DNA from 2 places in the Enterococcus sp. LJL51 genome. Region 2 is predicted to be linked to the other one. Evidence: predicted binding sites of a transcription regulator. Region 2 holds the regulator's gene; the other holds the start of a gene.
What was found. Region 2 encodes HrcA, which represses chaperone genes, less so after heat shock. Its sites were predicted from a motif close to TTAGCACTCNNNNNNNNNGAGTGCTAA; they were not measured.

Region 1 (10,289 bases), on a different contig from region 2:
CCCTCCGAATAACATTATTTATACATCATATTTGCTTTATGCATACCTTTAAATAGTACACTATCACTGGATAAATGTAAATATTTTAGATGATATCCATCAGAAGAATTTCTGTTTTTTTATGATTCAAGACAATTCTTCAATTATTGTTCAGTAATCAGCGGAATCGGCTCAGCTAGTATCTCATTTTTTTTAACATCCCGATAAGAAACTACCATCTGCTCTAAATCAGTTATCCAATAACTAATCCCCGCTTTTCCGGCGAGCTGACAGAAGCCCTCAAAATCAATCATACCTGCCTGAGCCTTTGTCACAGCTGCCTTTATGCCTGAAGCTGAAGGCTGTTCTGCAACAGTTTTAGCAACACCGTTCATTCGCAAATCAATAGTTGAATTTTCATCATAGTAGCGGTAGACTCCTTCTTCTACAAAGTAATCATATCGCTTGACCCCTAGATTCTTAAAGCGCTGAATCAACAAAGCAAAACCTCCTGCATTTTCCTCTTGATTCACAGCATTTTCAATATCTTGATAATTCAATGTCATTGCTACTCCTCCGATGCTTTTCATCCTATTGAAGCATATTTTGATTTTGTCAGCAATTATTCCGTATTAAAACCAATTATCCAGCTGCCGTTTTATCCGAAAAAAAGAGTCCGGGACATAAACAAAATCCCAGACTTTTGACATCCCTAAAACCGAATAAACGGTATTCCAAAAGCAGCTTTCTCGGAGCTGAACACTTTTGTAACAACCTCTGCAGCCATATATCTACTTTGTTCTTCACTTCATTGAGCTTAATTAGGCTTGCTATTCCCCGCCAGTAATAGCGTTCCAAATCCCAGTAAAGAAGCTCTTAATATGCTCCCACACACCTTTTGATTTCTCTTGGAGCTGTTCCTTAGCTTTGGTTAAGTCCAGTTCTCCTACGAAATCCTCAAAAATATTCTTGTCTTTCATGTCGCTCATTAAGGTAGTCAACTCAGTTACCTGATCTGAGGTCATCACATCTTCTATTCCTTGACTCTTCAAAGCCTTTTCTACAGCTTCCTGGATATCTTTTTGAGTTAACGTCTGACCATCGGCTGTTTTAGCTGCCAATTCCGTTTTGGCTTGTTCCTGTGCAGCATTTAACGCTTCATCTGTATAGCCGTCCTTTTCTTTATTTTCTTCAGTGATTTTAGAGAGTACGTCCATTTCGTCCTGAGCGACCTCTACACGGTCTCTGTTGATTATTCCGCCTGATTCTTCAACAATCTTATAGACGCCGGCTAACGCGCCGGAACCGTCGATTGGCACGGCCGAAGCAACTGTCAGTTTCGCATCAGAAATTCCTGCTGTTAAAGCGGCATTTTGATACTGTGCAGCAGTAATTCTAGTGATATTCTCAGGTGTGGCAATATCCACAGTAATCCCCGAGCCCTTCTGCTCCGTCTCCATACGCACAGAACTATAAACAGCCCATTCCGCATTGAATCCCCCATCGGGAATAAAGCTCATCAAATCCTGACCATTAGTTGTATAGATTGGGGTTTCTCCTTTTATACCAAGCTTCTCCAGTGTGTAGTCCTGCTGTTCCTTTGTCAGAGCATTTCCCAATGCAACAGCATTAATCTGCAGCGCTTCTTCAGAGCTGCTGGAGGTCTCAGTCGTACTTGAGCTCTCTGTTGCTGCTCCAGTACTTTCTTCTGTTGCTAAAGCCGTTTTTCCGTTATATAAACCGACAGATAATAAAAGCATCGCCAAAGCGATTGCACTGATTTTTTGTTTACGTTTCATAGTAGTCCTCCTAAAAATTTTACTGGCTTTCACTATACAGCAAGAAGATTAGTTATTTGTTAAGAATAAATCATTTTAATAAAATTTTATTGTGTTGAATCTTAAAAATCGCTCTAATTGAATACAAAAAATCATTACCTAGTCAGAGTGAATCTGTCTAGGTAATGATTTAAATATGACTTATTTTGTGTATTCTTCAACCAATTCAACGACTTCTTCCATAGTATCACACTCGTTAAGAGCACGATCCGCTAGTTCAGCCATCTTAGTAGTATCCAAACGTTTCATCAAACTGCGAGTTTTCAGGATTGATGTTGCGCTCATAGAGAATTCATCCAGTCCCATACCAACTAATAGAGGTACAGCTGTTTGATCTCCTGCCATCTCTCCACACATACCAGCCCATTTTCCTTCAGCGTGTGCTGCATCAATAACGTTTTTAATCAAACGTAGAATTGATGGGTTATATGGTTGGTACAAGTAAGAAACTCGTTCATTCATACGGTCAGCAGCCATTGTATACTGAATCAAATCATTTGTTCCAACACTGAAGAAGTCAACTTCTTTAGCAAATTTGTCAGCAATCACTGCTGCTGCAGGAATCTCAATCATGATACCAACTTGAATCGTATCAGAAACTGTGCTTCCTTCACTTACTAATTTTTGTTTTTCTTCATCAAAGATTTTTTTCGCTGCTCTGAATTCTTTCAGAGTAGCAACCATTGGGAACATGATTCGCAGATTACCATGAACTGAAGCACGAAGCAACGCACGCATTTGTGTACGGAACATATCGTCTCCTTGTTCAGATAAGCTGATACGCAATGCACGGTAACCTAAGAATGGATTCATTTCATGAGGCAGCTGCAGGTAAGGAAGCTCTTTGTCTCCGCCGATATCCATCGTACGAACAACAACTGGCTTGCCATCCATGCCTTCAAGAACAGCTTTATATGCTTCGTACTGATCCTCCTCTGTTGGGAAATCAGGTGAATCCATATACAAGAATTCTGTACGGTATAAACCAATCGCTTCACCGCCATTATTATGAACACCTTCTAAATCTTTTGGTGTACCAATGTTGGCAGCTAACTCAAAATGTTTGCCGTCAGCAGTTTCTGTTTTTGCATTTTTCAGCTTTTCCCACTCGGCTTTCAGGTCAGCGTATGCTTTCCCTTTAGCTTCAAAGTCAGCCTTTTCTGCATCTGTAGGATCTAAAATCACATCTCCATCAATACCGTTAACAGCTAAAATGTCGCCGGCTTTAACTTTAGCAGTGATTTCCATTGTTCCCACGATTGCAGGGATTTCCAGTGAACGAGCCATAATCGCTGAATGCGATGTACGTCCGCCAATGTCGGTAACAAAGGCTTTTACATACGTTCTATCCAACTGAGCTGTATCACTTGGAGTTAAGTCATGAGCAACGACGATTACTTCTTCGTTGATCATTGAAGGGTTTGGTAAAGTTACCCCTAGTAAATGTGCTAAAACACGTTTTGCTACGTCGCGGATATCAGCAGCACGTTCCTGCATGTACGCATTATCGTCCATTGCTTCGAACATACCGATATACATATCAGTAACTTCTTTCAAACCGGCTTCAGCATTTACTTTGTTATCTTGAATATTTTGTTTGATCTGTCCGATCATTTCCGGATCAGCCAAAACCATTAAGTGTGCATCAAAAACCTGTGCTTCTTCTTCACCAAGACTTTGTGCTGCCTTTTCTCTGATAGCCTGAAGTTCTACTGTAGATTTTGCTAATGCATCATCTAAACGAGCTTCTTCAGCTGCAGTATCTTCTACAGAAGTTTTGCTGAAAGAAAGGTCTGGTTGTACAAGAAGATAGGCTTTAGCAATTGCAACACCATCACTTGCGGCAATTCCCTTAAGCATCTCAGACATTATTCAGACAATCCTTCTTTTTTCATTGTTTCAACGATTGCAGCAATTGCGTCCGCTTCGTCAACACCGTCTACAGTGATAGTTACGTCAGAGCCTTGGCCTACACCAAGAGACATAACTCCCATGATTGACTTAAGGTTAACTGATTTACCTTTGTACTCTAAGTTAATATCAGAGTTAAATTTGCTTGCAGTTTGTACTAGTAATGTAGCTGGACGTGCGTGAATCCCTGTTTCTGCTACAACGTGAAAGTCTTTCTTTTCCATATGAATCGGTCTCCTTCGTAAGTAAAATATTTTTTTATGTTAGGGTTTTCTTAACAACACAAAAGCGCCTTTGGAACAACCCTTTCAATTTTTAAGATTACCATTTTTTTGATATTGTTACAACTGTTTTCAACGATTTTTTAAGGAATCACGTAAACCTTTTCAAACTATTTAACGAATCGGTAAATAATTTCTCCGTTCAGCCCAGCTTCCCCGATAATTTTAGTCCGATCAGGAAGAACTTTCCAGGCCTCTCTGAATAGATTGAAATCGTTTCTCTCAACGACTATTTCGCTGATTTCCCCCTCTTTCAGCTGCTGAATTCGTTCCTCAAACGGGTTTTCGAACATAGGAAATTTCCACCTCCCTTTTTGAAATCTCTATTATTTTAAATGAAAGCCGCTGATTTGTCTAAACTTGAGATTCTAGCAAGGTTTATTACTTATACATAACGAGTTGAAATACTTGATTCTTCAATAAAACATGCTATAATAATCTCAAAGGTCAATAAAGGTCAGTTGTTTTTTTGACCTTTTATTTGACTGATTTCTTTTAAAAGTGAAAGGACGTGTTTTAGTAGATGATTTGTCAAAACTGTAAGCAAAATGAAGCTACGATTCACTTATATGCAAATGTCAATGGTCAAAGGAAACAGCTGGACTATTGCCAAAGCTGCTATCAAAAATTAAAAGCACAAGCAAATAATACTTCCCCTACGATGTCTCAGGACCCGTTTGGCTTTGGAAGCTTAGATGATTTATACCGCTCTCTTTCTCAGCAAATGCAGCAGGGAGACCGCTTAGGTCAGCAGACGCCGCCAACACAATTTGGCGATGGCAACGGCTTTAACGGACAACCGCCGCGAGGAGGAGGACAAGCTTCCGGCTTACTAGGCGAGTATGGCATCAATATAACTGAAGCTGCCAGAAAAGGCGACATCGACCCCGTAGTCGGACGTGATGACGAAATCAAACGTGTAATTGAAATCCTAAACAGAAGAACCAAAAATAACCCTGTTTTGATTGGTGAGCCTGGTGTTGGTAAAACTGCAGTTGTAGAAGGACTAGCCCAAAAAATAATCGATGGCGATGTTCCTCAAAAGCTGCTTGAAAAAGAAGTGATTCGCTTAGATGTTGCTTCTCTTGTTCAAGGAACAGGTATCAGAGGTCAGTTTGAAGAAAGAATGCAAAAATTGATTGAGGAAATCAAACAAGCGGAAAATGTTATCCTGTTTATTGATGAAGTTCATGAATTAGTTGGTGCCGGAGCAGCTGGTGATGGAAATATGGATGCAGGAAATATCCTGAAGCCGGCACTTGCTAGAGGTGAGCTGCAGATGGTCGGAGCTACTACATTAACCGAATATCGGATTATTGAAAAAGATGCCGCATTAGAACGTAGAATGCAGCCAGTTCGTGTAGACGAGCCTTCAGTAGAGGAAACTATTGCAATTTTGCAAGGACTTCAAAAGCGCTATGAAGATTATCATCATGTGAAATACACTGATGAAGCGATTAAGGCTGCTGCTTATCTTTCCAACCGTTACATTCAAGATCGTTTTCTACCTGATAAAGCAATTGACTTGCTTGATGAGTCTGGTTCAAAAATGAACCTAACAATTCAGATTGCTGATCCAAAAACCATTGAGCGGAAATTAGCGGAAGCAGAACAGCAAAAACAACAAGCCTCTGCCGAAGAAGATTTTGAAAAAGCTGCTTACTACCGTGATCAGATTAACAAGCTGCAGGTTATGAAGGAAAAACAAGTCAGCGATGATGAAATGCCGGTTATCACAGAAAAAGTTATTGAAGCGATTGTTGAGCAGCGGACAGGAATTCCAGTCGGCGAGCTGAAAGAAAAAGAGCAAACACAGCTGAAAAATCTGTCTGATGATTTGAAAGCAAATGTAATCGGGCAAGATGCGGCTGTTGATAAAGTAGCGAAAGCGATTCGTAGAAATCGGGTAGGCTTAGGCAAAAAGAACCGTCCAATTGGCTCCTTCCTTTTTGTTGGACCAACTGGTGTGGGTAAAACTGAGCTGGCTAAACAGTTAGCCTTTGAATTATTCGGTTCAGAAGATACGATGGTCCGCTTTGACATGAGTGAATACATGGAGAAACACAGTGTATCAAAACTGATTGGTTCTCCTCCAGGTTATGTCGGCTATGATGAAGCCGGTCAGCTGACTGAAAAAGTCCGTCGGAATCCTTACAGTCTGATTCTATTGGATGAAATTGAAAAAGCCCATCCGGATGTTCTGCATATGTTCTTACAGATTTTGGATGATGGCCGTTTGACAGATGCTCAGGGACGAACAGTCAGTTTCAAGGATACTATCATCATTATGACTAGTAATGCCGGAAGCGGAAAAATTGAAGCTAATGTCGGTTTTGGTGCTGCCCGTGAAGGCGTAACCCGCTCTATTCTTGGTCAGCTGAATAATTTCTTTACACCAGAATTTTTAAACAGATTTGACGGCATTGTAGAATTCAGTGCATTGAGCAAAGAAGACCTGTTGAAAATTGTCACATTAATGCTGAACGAAGTGAACCAGCTATTGGCTCCGCAAAAGCTTCATATTGAGGTGCCAATCGAGGTGAAGGAAAAACTCGTTGACCTTGGCTATGATCCTGCAATGGGTGCTAGACCATTAAGACGGACCATTCAGGAACAAATAGAAGATGGTATCGCAGAGTACTATTTGGACCATCCCGAAGATACAGCTCTAGCAGCTGAATTAACAGATGAAGACAAGATTATTGTGACAACACAAAAGTCTGCTGCTGAAGAACTTAAAGCAGATGATGCTGTCGATACAAAAACTGAGTAAATAAAGAATAACAGCTCCGTTTATTAGAAAAGAATATACTAAGCCCCAACCTGTCCATAAACAAGACTGATTGGGGTTTTTTTACAAATTAAAGGAAATGGATAAAAAAACAAAAAAATAAACCAATTTTTTATACCTGACCCAAGTTTTATGGTAAAATTTAAGCATAATTCTTTTTATTTGAAAAAAAGCCATTTATAATTAACGTGCGTTATAGTTTACATATTTCGAAGAAAAATAGGAAAGAAATAGAGGTGAGATGTATGAAATTAGTTAATGTTACCAACAGTCACAGAAACTTGGTAAATAAGCAGCTGGAAAATACAGACGCTCAATTTGTCAAAGTATATTCCGCAGGGAATACTACAGTAGTCTACTCTGAAGCAGAAAGCCATGTAGAGATTCTAATTTTGAACCAAAAGCGGGCAATTAGAAAAGCCGAGGCCAACGAAATCTTGAAATTCTTTTTGAAACGCTTGCCGAAAGAATTGGTTCAAAATGATAAGATAGAAGTTATTGAACTGAAGGGCATCACAGAAATTTCAATTCCTTTAGCCGGTGCTTTAATCAGAAGCTCCTGAAATGAACTAAAACAAAAAAGCATCCAGCAGCTCAACAGCTGCCGGATGTTTTTGCTTATAATAGACTACTTAACTCGACCTCTGGATATTTGTCCGCAAACCAACGCATAGCAAACTGATTTTCAAATAAGAACAGCGGCTGATCAAAACGGTCCTTGGCCAGAATATTCCGACTTGAGCTCATGCGTTCATCCAAATCTTCTGGTTTAATCCACCGGGCGATTTTCGATCCCATTGGTGTCATTATCACCTCAGAATTGTATTCATTCATCATTCGATGCTGGAAAACCTCAAACTGCAGTTGTCCGACTGCCCCGATGATATATTCTTCTGTCAGATATGTCTTGTATAACTGAATAGCTCCTTCTTGAACAAGCTGATACATGCCTTTATGAAATGATTTTTGCTTCATGACATTTTTTGCTGTAACCTTCATAAACAGCTCTGGCGTAAATGACGGCAGTTCTTCGTACTTAACCTTTAGCTTACCTTCGTAAAGACTGTCTCCAATCTGGTAATTCCCAGTGTCATAGACCCCAATGATGTCTCCAGCAACCGCTTCTTCAACGTTTTCTCTGGCATCTGCCATAAACTGAGTCACATTGCTAAGCTTAATTTTTTTACTGGTTCTTTCAAGAGTAACATCCATTCCCCGTTCAAACGTACCTGAGCAAATACGTACAAAAGCAATCCGATCCCGATGGGCCGGATTCATATTCGCCTGAATTTTAAAAACAAAACCAGAGAATTCTTCTTCATAAGGACTGACTTCTTCCCCATCCTCTGTTCGATGTGCATAGGGTGCAGGCGCAAACTGCAAAAATGTTTCCAGGAAAGTCTGAACACCAAAATTTGTTAAGGCTGATCCAAAGAAAACCGGCGTTTGATTTCCCTGAGCGATTTTTCCTTCATCAAATGCATCCCCTGCTTCCAAAAGCAGTTCCACATCTTCTAATGCCTGATGATATAGATTATTTTCATTCAATGGGTGATTATCAGGAATTTCACCGTCTTTTAGCGGGATAAATTTGTCTTGCCCATGTGCTTCTGAACGGTACAGCTCTACCCGTTCATTATAGATATCATACAGTCCTTCTAGACCTTTACCCATGCCAATCGGCCAGTTCATCGGGTAAGATTCAATCTCCAAAACTTCTTCAAGCTCTTCCAGCAAATCAAGAGGTTCACGTCCATCTCTATCCAGCTTATTAATAAATGTAAAAATCGGAATTCCTCTTTTTTTTACAACCTGAAACAGCTTCTTGGTCTGTGCCTCAATCCCTTTCGCACTATCAATAACCATCACTGCACTATCCACTGCCATCAATGTCCGGTAAGTATCTTCAGAGAAGTCCTCATGGCCAGGTGTATCCAAAATATTTACTCTTTTTCCATCATAATCAAACTGCATAACAGAGCTTGTTACAGAAATTCCCCGCTGCTTTTCAATTTCCATCCAGTCTGATTTCGCAAAATTCCCAGTTTTCTTTCCTTTAACTGTTCCTGCTTGACGAATCGCTCCGCCAAAGAGCAGCAGCTGCTCTGTAATTGTCGTTTTTCCGGCATCCGGATGGGAAATAATCGCAAACGTACGGCGGCTATCCACCTGCTCTTCTAAATTTGGATTGTTCATATACATTTTAACTCCATTCTTCTTCAAAAATTGTCTATGTTTTCTGTTTTTCAGCAGTAATAATTATGATTTACATCGCGTTTCTCCTATAAATAAATTTCAACTAGTGTAGTATATCATGGAACAGGGCATAATTTCAAAATTATAAAAAACTTATTTTGTGAAGCAATTTCTTTCAAAATAATATATAATCGTTATATCACATAGTTGTTTTAGACATGTTACTTGTATGGGGAGTAGTTATTTGACAACACAAAGCCAATCGAATTGTCAGAATTATTTTTGGAATAACACAATACAAGGAGGGACTTTTCATGTTTGAAGAGCTAATTCTGGAAGATATAACGAAAAGGAAGCTGACCTTGTTTAATCTTCTGGCAAAGCTGCCGGATGATTATTACAGTATTAATTTCCTTGAAAGCAATCTGGATTATTCTTATAGCCGGGTCTCGTATCTTCTAGAACTAATTCAACAAGATCTTGATGATCTTACACAGACCTCTGCCGAGTTTATCACTGATCAGGGGATTCACTATGATCGTTCAGTTTCTTACGATCAGTATTACCAGTATTTAATAACACAAAGTATTCCATATTTACTCATTCTATCCGTTGTCTACTATCCTAAAGACAATTTGGATGATTTCTGCAGGAAAAATTTTTTGAGTAAAGCCTCAGTCATCAGAAAGGCGAAACCGCTTAATGACTACTTTAAGCAGTTCAATATTAAACTAAACATTTCTCAGTTAAAGCTGACTGGAGAAGAGCGGCTGATTCGCATTGTTTTGTATGCGCTAATTTGGTTTACCTCTCAAAGTATGAATCTGCCGAATACCGATATCCGCTTGGATTATGAAAAAATTCGAAATAATATAAGCTCATGCTTTCCAAAACACCACAGCTATTCCGGCACTATCCAAATTAAATTAATGCTGGACATCATTTATTTGCGGATTACTAATGGCTATTTCCTAACGGAAAAAACAAAAATCTCTTCTTACGTTCCCACAGATGTCGAACTAGGAAAGGACTTTCTAGAACCAATTGTTACAGATGCAAAAGTCCTTGAAGCAGAATCACAGTTTTCAGCACTATTACTTGTAATCACACCAAATTATTATGATGAGGAGGATATACGTTTTAGGTTTCTGGAAAATTATCTTAAGCGGGAAAATAATCAGGCTGCTACATTGCTGAATGAGTTCTGGGACTATTTATCCGATGTTTACGGATTCACTCAAAAAAAACATAAAATTCTTTATGGTAATGTGGCAAATATCATCTTCCCAATTG
Region 2 (10,289 bases):
ATAAACCGTTTATAACTATCTGTATAAGCTGCGATAATCGCTGACGCGGCAACCGAGTTCTGCTTTTTACCAATCAGCTGTCTGTTAAAATAATCATTAATCTTCTCTTCTTCTACAAGCAGAGATACTTTTAAGATATCCTCTTTTTCTCCACGGTTTGTAGCCAAAATTCGATGAGAGACCATCTTACTTACCGGTTCTGAAAAGTCATAGTACATCTCATAAACAGCTTTTTCATCTTTATCACCGTTCTTAACTGTACTCGTGTATTGTCCTTTATTGAAAGTAAAATCACGAATCCATTTACGGAATTTGGCTTCGTCACTAATTCGTTCAGCCAGGATTTCATGTGCGCCAGCCAATGCGTCAGCAACTGATGCTACTTCCTTACCGCTGTCAGTATACTTCTCGGCTTCGGCAGAAACATCCCCGGCTTCAGGCAGTTGAGCCAGCCAATCTGCCAACGGCTCCAGCCCTTTTTCTTTTGCAATTGTTGCTTTGGTCCGCCGTTTTTGCTTATATGGACGATAGAGGTCTTCTACCTGCTGCATTTTTGCAGAAGCAAGGATTTCTTTTTTCAGCTCTTCTGTTAATTTTCCCTGTTCTTCAATGATTCGTACAACTTCTTCTTTTCTTTTTTCCAGATTTTCCAAGTAGCCGTAGCGTTCTTCTATTTCTCTAATTTGTACTTCATCTAGACTTCCCGTCATCTCTTTACGGTAGCGGGCAATAAACGGGACTGTATTTCCTTCACCCAATAAAGTCAGTACTGTAATCATTTGTTTTGGGCGATATTCTGTTAATTCTTTTTGGAGTAATTCTACTATTTTCTGATTGTAACTATCAGTCATTGTTTCAACCTCTTTCTTTAGCATACCTATCTATTTTAGCACATCTTGCCAGTTTTTTGTAGAAACCCAGATGCATAACTGACTTGTCTATACCTGACATGTAAAAGATATACACGACACAAAAAAGCAGCTCCGATAAGTATTGGTGAAGACAGCTCTTTACTTAGCCATCCTTCCATATCTTTACCTGCTGCTCTACTTTTTTAAAATTCCGGCTGCCACGGTCCGTGCATGTTCTGATATTCTATATCCTGAACAATGCCATCCTCATCAAAGATTACTCCATGAACAGAACCGCCGAAAACGGCTCCGCCGTCAATCCCAATTTTGTTATCTGAAATCCATAAATCTGTCGTCTGCATATCTCCGTGAAGCATGGGTGTAATTGTATGACCGAAAACAATCGTCCGGCCAGTCTTATTTTTACCTCGATGGAAAGCATCTCTAATCCAGATAAAGTCCCGAGGACTGGTCTGATGCCAGTCTTTTTTTGTTAAATCAACGCCAGCATGAACAAAAACATAATTCCGCCATTCATAGTAAAGGGGACGCTTCACTAAAAAGTCTACTAAATCGGCATAACGACTACGAATCATCAGCGCGATTTCTGTTGGAGAATATTCTTCTGTAGCGCCTGTATGAAGAAGACTATCAATCGTTTCTTTGCCTCCATTGCGAACATACCCTTGATACCAGTCTTCCGGATTTTGTAAAAATTGAAGGAAATATTCCTCATGGTTTCCCCGAAGATAAACAGCCCCATATTCTTCTACAAGTCTTTTTCCAAGTAAAAAACTTTCTTTACTCTTTTTTCCGCGGTCATTTAGGTCACCAATCAAGACCAGCTGATGCCTTCTATCGTCATAGTAATTGATCAGCTGTTCAAATAAGTCAAATTCTCCATGAATATCACTGATTGCATAAACATATTTCTTCATGATCTTTCCTCCTAAACCTTGGAAAAACTTTTTCTATTTATAGTATACCTCAGAAACTCCTAAAAAATCATTGTTTTAGGTAAAATGACCACAAAAAAATAACGTTGGTTATTTATCGAAAAGGGAAGTAGGACATAAAGAAATTTTTAACTCTTTCTACTCCTAAAAATCGAATAACTGGTGGTCTAAAAGCTGCCTCTTCGGAAATAAACCGGCGATACTGAAAATATGAAGAGTTATTTTCAGTATCGTCCGGCATCTTTTTAGCTGTTTGTACGAGCCGTTTGAACCTTCTGCTTATGCTTCAAACATATGAAAAGTAATATATTCAAATAATTCTTGCGGTATTTCTAAATGACCAAAACGCAGTTTAGAACGGTACTCAGACCACAAAGGATAGTCACTAACTGCTTGAAGTGAAACTGGATATGGATTGGGTAAATAAGAGACATTTTTTCGAAACGGGAAAAAATTCGGCTTCATCTCTACCTGATAAGCACAGCCGGCTTTTATGGTACCTACCGCAATAAACTTCTGACAAGGTTCATTTCGTTTCAAGCTTTCCTTAGGTGCATAATAAATCAGCCAATCCCCTTCCTTCATTCTATTTAACGGGGCTTGTTTTCCGTGACACAGCTGACTGAATCCTCCTGCCACACCAATCTCCACGTGCTCCTTCGATGCTACTCCTAGCCAGTACCTCATTGATTTTTCCTCCTAAACAGCAATATCCTCCCGTGCCATCATTCCTTGGATGACGGTTGCCTTTTCAAATGAAATTTCATACACATCCAGCTGTGCTGTTCCCATATCGATAATTTCTTGATAAAACGGCATCTTAGCTACCCATTGCTCAGCCAGATCAAGCAGTGAGTATTCACTCTTTTCAGCGTGTCCCTCTAATACCCGTATGTGATTGTTTTCTTCTCCCGTGACAACTGTGGTAAAAGCAACTTTAGGATTTTTTTCGATTTCTTTTACCTTGTCACTTTCCTTAAATGTGGAAAAATAAACGACCTTGCGTTCTGAATCATAAAGAAAATTAACGATTCGAACATTTGGCTGTCCATAAACACTTGTTGCTAAAGCAATCTCCATTTGAGTTTCCATCATTTCTTCATATTTTTCTCTGACTTTCATTTTTCCGCCTCCATAAGCTTATTCTCTAGGACTTATTTGAAATTTGGGGCTAGTAGATTTTACTAAAACAGAAGTAATTTGTATGATGCATCGACTTCCTTTAGCTCTGTCATCTGCTGCTTTTTCCTACACAAAACATTTACTGCTAAACTTTTTTTCAAACATATCCTAGTACAAATTTAGTTTATCAAACAAACCTTGACAACTATTTGTCAGGGTTCTATTATTTTAATTGAGGAGTGTGAAAAAAGATGAAAAATGAACGTCTGCTGGCAATCACTATGTTGCTGCTGGAACAAAAACAAATCAGTGCACCTAAATTAGCAGAACGCTTTGAGGTCTCTGTTCGAACTATCTATCGAGATGTTGACTCTTTGGGACAAGCGGGAATCCCCATAACAACAATTCCCGGCAGCAAAGGCGGAATTCGAATAATGGAAAACTACAAAATCGATCAGCGCTTCTTTACTTCTTCTGAGCTGGTTTCTCTCATGATTAGCCTAGCCAGCTTGAATAACCACATCAATATGAAGCAAACACAATACACTCTTGAAAAGTTAAAATCATTGATTCCGCAAAAAATGGAAGAGGAAATTGCACTGAAAACCGATCAGCTGATTATTGATTTAACTCCTTGGATCCGAGGAGAACTTTCCCGTAATACCATCGAAGCTATCCAACTATGTCTAGACAAAAATCAAATTTTGTCTATTGCTTATGAGAATAGATCTGGTCAGTACTCTACAAGAAAATTAGAGCCCTATCGGTTGATTCTGAAAGAAGCCAGCTGGTACACACAAGCATATTGTTTGGAAAAACAGGATTTCCGTATCTTTAAACTATCCAGAATGAAAAATGTTATTGTAACAGAGGATACCTTTGTCCCGAGAGCTGCTCCTCCTGCTGCACTGGGCAAAAATACCATTAAAGAAGCAGACTTTACTACGATTTTTCTTGAAGTTGACTACTCTGTAAAGGACCAGCTTCTAGAGCGATTTCCTGATTTAATATTCAACAAAAAAAAGAATAGTGATTACTTTGATGTTACCTTTCCTTATTTTATACCCGATGATTTTGGCTATCATCTCCTTTTAGGCTTTGGCAATCGATGTATATGTCACGGTCCCGCATTTGTTCGTGAAGAACTTGCTCAGCGTGTCCGACAAATGCTGACGCAGTATGAATAAGACTGTTCTAATTATAAAAAAAGAGCTGTACTAGTTGTCAAATTGACAATCCAGTACAGCTCTTAATTTTTAACCAGCACTCTATTGATAGAAGCTGTCTCTCTTCGATTTATTCAACTATTTCTTTTTCTTACCGCCAAAAGCATCTTTCATTTTATCGAAAAAACCTTCTTCTTGCTGCTCACTAATTTCTTGTCCGCCTGCCTTAGCGAAAGAACGAAGGGCGTTCCGTTGTTCCTCACTAAGATTTTTTGGTGTAATTAGTTTCACCTTCACATGCTGATCGCCATTTGCTCCGCCCCGTAAACGAGGTGCTCCTTTTCCACGTAAGCGGAAGTTGGTTCCAGTTTGTGTACCGGCAGGAATTTTTAATTTCACATCTCCATGAACAGTAGGTACCTGTACCTCATCACCTAGTGCAGCCTGCACAAAGCTTAACGGCATTTCATAGTAAATTTCAGCACCATCCCTGTCGAAAATATTACTTTCCTCCACATGAAAGACAACATACAAATCGCCATAAGGTCCGCCATTCATTCCAGCTTCCCCCTGATTAGCCAGGCGCATTTGTTGACCATCTTCCACACCAGCAGGAACTTTAACCTTCACGTGATGTGCTTTCTTCTCATGTCCAGAGCCATGACAGGTTGGACATGGGTCCTTAATTTCTTTTCCGGTTCCGCGACAGACATCACATGTTTGACGGCTCATAACTCGTCCTAATGGAGTTTGACGTTCTACATTGATTGAACCAGAGCCATGACATTTGTGACAGGTTTCCGGTTGTGTTCCCGGCTTAGCCCCATTCCCATGACAAGTGCCGCAAACATCTTCACGTTTATATTTGATTTCTTTTTCTATACCGAAAATCGCTTCTTCAAATTTTAACTGAATGGTATATTGAAGATCCGATCCTTGTCTTGGTGCAGTCGGATCAACAGTACGTCCACCACCGCCGCCAAAGAATGAATCGAAGATATCTTCAAATCCGCCAAAGCTGCTGCCGCTGAAGCCACCGCCGCCAAAACCACCAAAGCCGCCGGCACCGCCATAATTCGGGTCAGTACCTGCATGACCATATTGATCATACGCCGCTTTCTTTTGAGGGTCGCTTAAAACCTCATATGCTTCAGAAATTTCTTTAAACTTATCTTCGGCATCTGCTTCCTTATTAATATCTGGGTGATACTGCTTAGATAGTTTACGGTACGCTTTTTTTATTTCATCATCTGAAGCCCCTTTAGACAGCCCCAGTACCTCATAATAATCTCGTTTTGTAGCCATTGGTTTCCCTCCAACTTGTATTTCCCTTGAGTATAGATACACCTTAGCCATCATCACTCAAAACTTGAATAGTTGACAATCAGAAGCAGTGTGATCAGAAACAAAGGTTTTGCTTATAGAGAATTCGGCGTCACATCAGACACATACATGCAAAAAATATCTGGTTTATTCCCGCCTGTTTTCTCCGCACTGACTGCCTTTTTTAGTCTTTTACAACAAAAGCACCGTTGTAATCATACCATAATTCAAGTAAAACCTAAATACATTTATGTAAAATCAACATTGGCAGTGTCCTTTTTGATTATCAGAAAATTATTTTTCTCTCTACAATAAACGGCGGGACAGAAGCAGTTTCCGGCTTCTGTCCCGACCTCTTTCCTGACTTCTTTTTAGGCAGTCTGCTTATTGTTCGTCTTTGTCGACTTCTTCAAAGTCTGCATCAACAACATCATCTGCGCCGCCTTGAGCTGCTTCCGGATTTTCCTGTGCTTGTTGCTGAGCTGCCTGCTCATACAATTTAACTGTTAGATTTTGAACGATTTCGTTTAATGAATCACGTTTAGCTTTCATTTGTTCGATATCATTTGCTTCTACAGCTGCTTTCAGTTCATCACGAGCATCTTCTGCTTTTTTCACTTCATCCGCATCAACTTTACCTTCAAGTTCTTTCAATGTTTTGTCTACAGTGAACAGCAAAGCGTCTACGTCATTACGAAGATCTACTTCTTCTTTACGTTGTTTATCTGCTTCCGCATTTGATTCAGCATCCTTCACCATGCGTTCGATTTCATCGTCTGATAAACCTGAAGAAGATTTAATTGTAATTGTTTGTTCTTTTTGTGTTCCTAAATCTTTCGCACGTACGTTCACGATACCGTTCTTATCGATATCAAAGCTTACTTCGATTTGCGGTACACCGCGAGGAGCAGCTGGAATATCTGTCAATTGGAATCTTCCTAATGTTTTATTGTCTGCCGCCATTGGACGTTCACCTTGCAGTACATGAATATCTACTGCCGGCTGGTTATCTGCTGCGGTAGAAAATACTTGAGATTTACTTGTTGGAATCGTTGTGTTGCGGTCAATCAGCTTCGTAAATACGCCGCCCATTGTTTCAATACCTAGTGATAAAGGAGTCACGTCTAATAGTACAACGTCCTTCACATCACCAGTGATAACGCCCCCTTGAATAGCCGCACCCATTGCCACTACTTCATCCGGGTTCACAGATTTATTTGGTTCTTTATTCGTTTCTTTACGAACTGCTTCAACAACCGCTGGAATACGAGTTGAACCACCAACTAAAATCACTTCATCAATATCAGAAGCGTTCAATGCTGCATCCTTTAATGCCTGACGTACAGGAATTTTTGTCCGTTCTACTAAATCAGCAGTTAGCTCATCAAATTTTGCACGAGTCAAGTTCATTTCTAAGTGAAGCGGACCTGCATCTCCGGCTGTAATAAACGGTAAGCTGATTTGTGTACTTGTAACACCTGATAAATCTTTTTTCGCTTTTTCAGCAGCATCTTTCAAACGCTGCAATGCCATTTTATCCTGACCTAAGTCGATACCGTTTTCTTTCTTGAATTCCGCAACCATATGATCAATGATTTTGTTATCGAAATCATCCCCACCTAAGTTGTTGTCTCCAGAAGTAGATAATACATCAAAGACACCATCGCCTAACTCAAGGATGGAAACGTCAAATGTACCGCCGCCCAAGTCAAATACTAGAATTTTTTCATCTTTATCTGTTTTGTCCAAACCATAAGCCAATGCTGCTGCTGTTGGTTCATTGACAATCCGTTCAACTTCCAACCCGGCAATTTTACCAGCATCTTTAGTTGCCTGACGTTGTGCATCGTTGAAATATGCTGGAACAGTAATAACTGCTTTATCTACTTTTTCACCTAGGTAGTCTTCTGCAAAACCTTTTAGATATTGCAGAATCATTGCAGAAATTTCCTGAGGCGTATAAGATTTACCTTCAGCTTCCACTTTAAAGCCAGCTTCACCCATGTGGCGTTTAATTGAAGCGATTGTATGAGGATTTGTCACTGCCTGACGCTTAGCAACTTCCCCTACTTGAATTTCTCCATTTTTAAAAGATACAACAGAAGGTGTTGTACGGTTTCCTTCTGGATTCGCAATAATCTTTGCTTCTCCGCCTTCTAATACAGCAACTGCTGAGTTTGTTGTTCCTAAGTCAATACCAATTATTTTACTCATGTTTATTTCTCCTATCTTCTATTTTAATTTTAAAATTGAATGTGCTTATTTTATTTATTGAGAAACGACTACCATGCTGGCGCGCAGAACACGATCCTGTAGCTTATAGCCCTTTTGCAGAACCTCTACAATTGTGTCTGAAGCAACACCATCATCAGCCGGAACTGTCTGAACTGCTTGATGAAGATTCGGATCGAAAGACTCTCCCTGTGCCGGTATTTCTTCGATTCCTTCTTCTTTCAAGGCAAAGATCATGCTTTCATAAACCATCTCGATGCCCTTTTTCAGGCTTGCGCCTTGTTCATCGTCGACTTCAATCGCCATTGCCCGTTCTAAATTATCTAGAGCCGGCAATAATTTTTTCCCTAAATCCTGTGATCTGTAACGAACCAGCAGCTCTCGTTCATTTTTAAAACGATTGCTCATATTAGCAATTTCTGCACGGGCCCGCAGGAACTTATCTTCCATTTCATTAAGCTCGTTCTTTAGTGTTTCTGTTTCTGTCAGTTCAGGTTCTGTGTTTTCCGAAGCTGTTTCTTCTACTTGATCCTGAAGCTCTTCTTTTTCTTCTTTGTTCAATCCAGCAACTTCCCTTCCCGTTTCGTAGATTCAATTTATCTTTAAGAATATCACCAAAGCGCTATCCATCAAGAAATCGATAGTAAGAGCCTAACTGTGAAGCCAGCTCATTTCTAAATACATCAACTAGACTAAATATTTTAGAATACGGCATACTTGCCGGTCCCAGTAATGCGATAGTTCCTTTGCCATGTCCGATAACTTCATAGGTTGCCGTAATCATGCTCATGCTTTTCAGTAAATCGTTGCCGATTTCCGAACCGATTTTAAAGCTAATTGGTCTTGCAGCTGTTTCAGTCATTTCCAGCAGATTGGTCAGCGCTTCTGTGTTATTCATAAAAGAATAAACTGATTTTAACTGACTGTGATCCATACTAACGCCAAAATCCAGCAGATTCAAACGACCGCTCACATAAACCTTCTCTTCAAAAATGTGCCCCAGCATCGTGTCGAAAAGATTCATCATCCCTTCAGGCGTTTGGAAATACCTGTGCAGAATCATTGGAATCTCTGTGCGTAAACGATGGTAAACGGTCAGCAAAGGCTGCCCAACAAGCTTTTCGTTGATAATATTAGTCATTTTTTCTAAATCTTCTTTGGAAACAGTGTTTGGGATAGCAAATACCTGACTCTCGACATTTCCTTTGTCAGTAACAATGATAGCAATAACCTGCCGATCATTCAAAGGAACCATCCGAAATCCTGTTAATTTTCTTTCCTTAACCTCCGGCCCCAAAGAAAACGCTGTATAGCTGGTTAGCTCAGATAAGATTTTCGCAGATTGTTCAATGATATCATTAATCTCCCGAAACTCTGAGCCAAAGGACTGGCGAATACTATTTAATTCTCCCGGTTCTACCTCAGCTGGTTTCAGCAGGTAATCAACATAATAGCGATAGCCGTTCATAGACGGAACCCTTCCAGAAGAAGAATGGGTTTTAAGCAGCAATCCCTGCTCCTCTAAAGCTTTCATATCATTTCGAATTGTGGCAGAACTGGACTTGATTCCATCCTCCATCAATTTTTTCGAACCTACAGGTGTCCCCGTAGTTGTGTACTGCTGGATGATAAGTCTCAAGATTTCTTTTTGTCTTTCAGTAATCATAATACCACCCTCCATTAGCACTCCTATCTAATGAGTGCTAATACAATTATTAATATAGCAAGTTCTATCATGATTGTCAAGAAAAAAACAGCAATTTTTAGCACTCTTTATAACCGAGTGCTAAAAATTGCTATAGTTTTCTTTTTTCTTGTTATTAAGCATCCAAAAGGAAGGATTCAAAGACTTCATTTCCAATATATAGTCCTTTTTCACTGAGGCGAAGTGCCTCTGCTGTTTCAACTAATAATCCCTTATTGATTAGTGAAGGAATAACTTCCCCGTAAACTGTCGTTATGTCAATGCCAAACTTTTCTACAAAACGCTTTTTGTTTACACCGCTTAGCTTTCTTAGTCCCAGAAACATTTCTTCTTCAATTTGATTGTTCTTAGTTAAATGTTCAGTTTCTAATACTGGCAGACGATTTTCACGCAAGGGTTTTAAATAATGCTGAATGGGTCCGTAATTACGGTAACGATTGTCTCCCAGATAACCACTGGCTCCAGCACCAAATCCATAATAATGTTCATTATTCCAATACACAAGATTGTGTTGGCTCTCTTTTCCCTTCAACGCAAAATTGCTGACCTCGTACTGTTGTCTGTTCGTCTGCGCCATTTTTTTGATTGTCTCTTCAAACATCCCTGCTTCCGCATCCTCATCAGGAAGAGTCAGCCTTCCTTGTCTCACCCAATTCATAAACATCGTTTTATTTTCCAATATCAGTGAATACAATGAATAATGAGGGAGGTCTAAATCAATTGCCCGCTGAAGTGTATCCTGGAAGCTGGCAAGCGTCTGCCCTGGCAACGCATAAATTAAATCAATACTAACATTCTCAAATGCCTCTTTGTCTAAAAAGTCCATTGTCTGGTAGACATCAGCTGCGGTATGTTTTCTACCAATTTTTTTCAGCAGTTGATCGTCGAAGGTCTGAACCCCCATTGATAGACGGTTTACACCATAATTCTTCAT

Region 1: the regulator HrcA is predicted to act here: its motif matches at 4,388-4,414, upstream of ACYSNQ_RS11260 (ATP-dependent Clp protease ATP-binding subunit).

Annotation. Positions count from the first base shown of each region.
Region 1 is NZ_JBTXLW010000011.1:69,600-79,888, reverse strand. It holds gene ACYSNQ_RS11285 (DUF1398 family protein) at 144-545, opposite strand; gene ACYSNQ_RS11280 (DUF1002 domain-containing protein) at 810-1,778, opposite strand; gene ptsP (phosphoenolpyruvate--protein phosphotransferase) at 1,959-3,686, opposite strand; gene ACYSNQ_RS11270 (phosphocarrier protein HPr) at 3,686-3,952, opposite strand; gene ACYSNQ_RS11265 (hypothetical protein) at 4,120-4,302, opposite strand; gene ACYSNQ_RS11260 (ATP-dependent Clp protease ATP-binding subunit) at 4,533-6,782, shown strand; gene ACYSNQ_RS11255 (DUF1827 family protein) at 7,046-7,363, shown strand; gene ACYSNQ_RS11250 (peptide chain release factor 3) at 7,419-8,996, opposite strand; gene ACYSNQ_RS11245 (helix-turn-helix domain-containing protein) at 9,311-10,289, shown strand, end outside.
Region 2 is NZ_JBTXLW010000006.1:153,992-164,280, reverse strand. It holds gene ACYSNQ_RS08360 (Tex family protein) at 1-851, opposite strand, end outside; gene ACYSNQ_RS08355 (metallophosphoesterase) at 1,055-1,789, opposite strand; gene ACYSNQ_RS08350 (EVE domain-containing protein) at 2,087-2,494, opposite strand; gene ACYSNQ_RS08345 (pyridoxamine 5'-phosphate oxidase family protein) at 2,507-2,929, opposite strand; gene ACYSNQ_RS08340 (helix-turn-helix transcriptional regulator) at 3,181-4,116, shown strand; gene dnaJ (molecular chaperone DnaJ) at 4,234-5,400, opposite strand; gene dnaK (molecular chaperone DnaK) at 5,803-7,632, opposite strand; gene grpE (nucleotide exchange factor GrpE) at 7,687-8,211, opposite strand; gene hrcA (heat-inducible transcriptional repressor HrcA) at 8,273-9,316, opposite strand; gene hemW (radical SAM family heme chaperone HemW) at 9,471-10,289, opposite strand, start outside.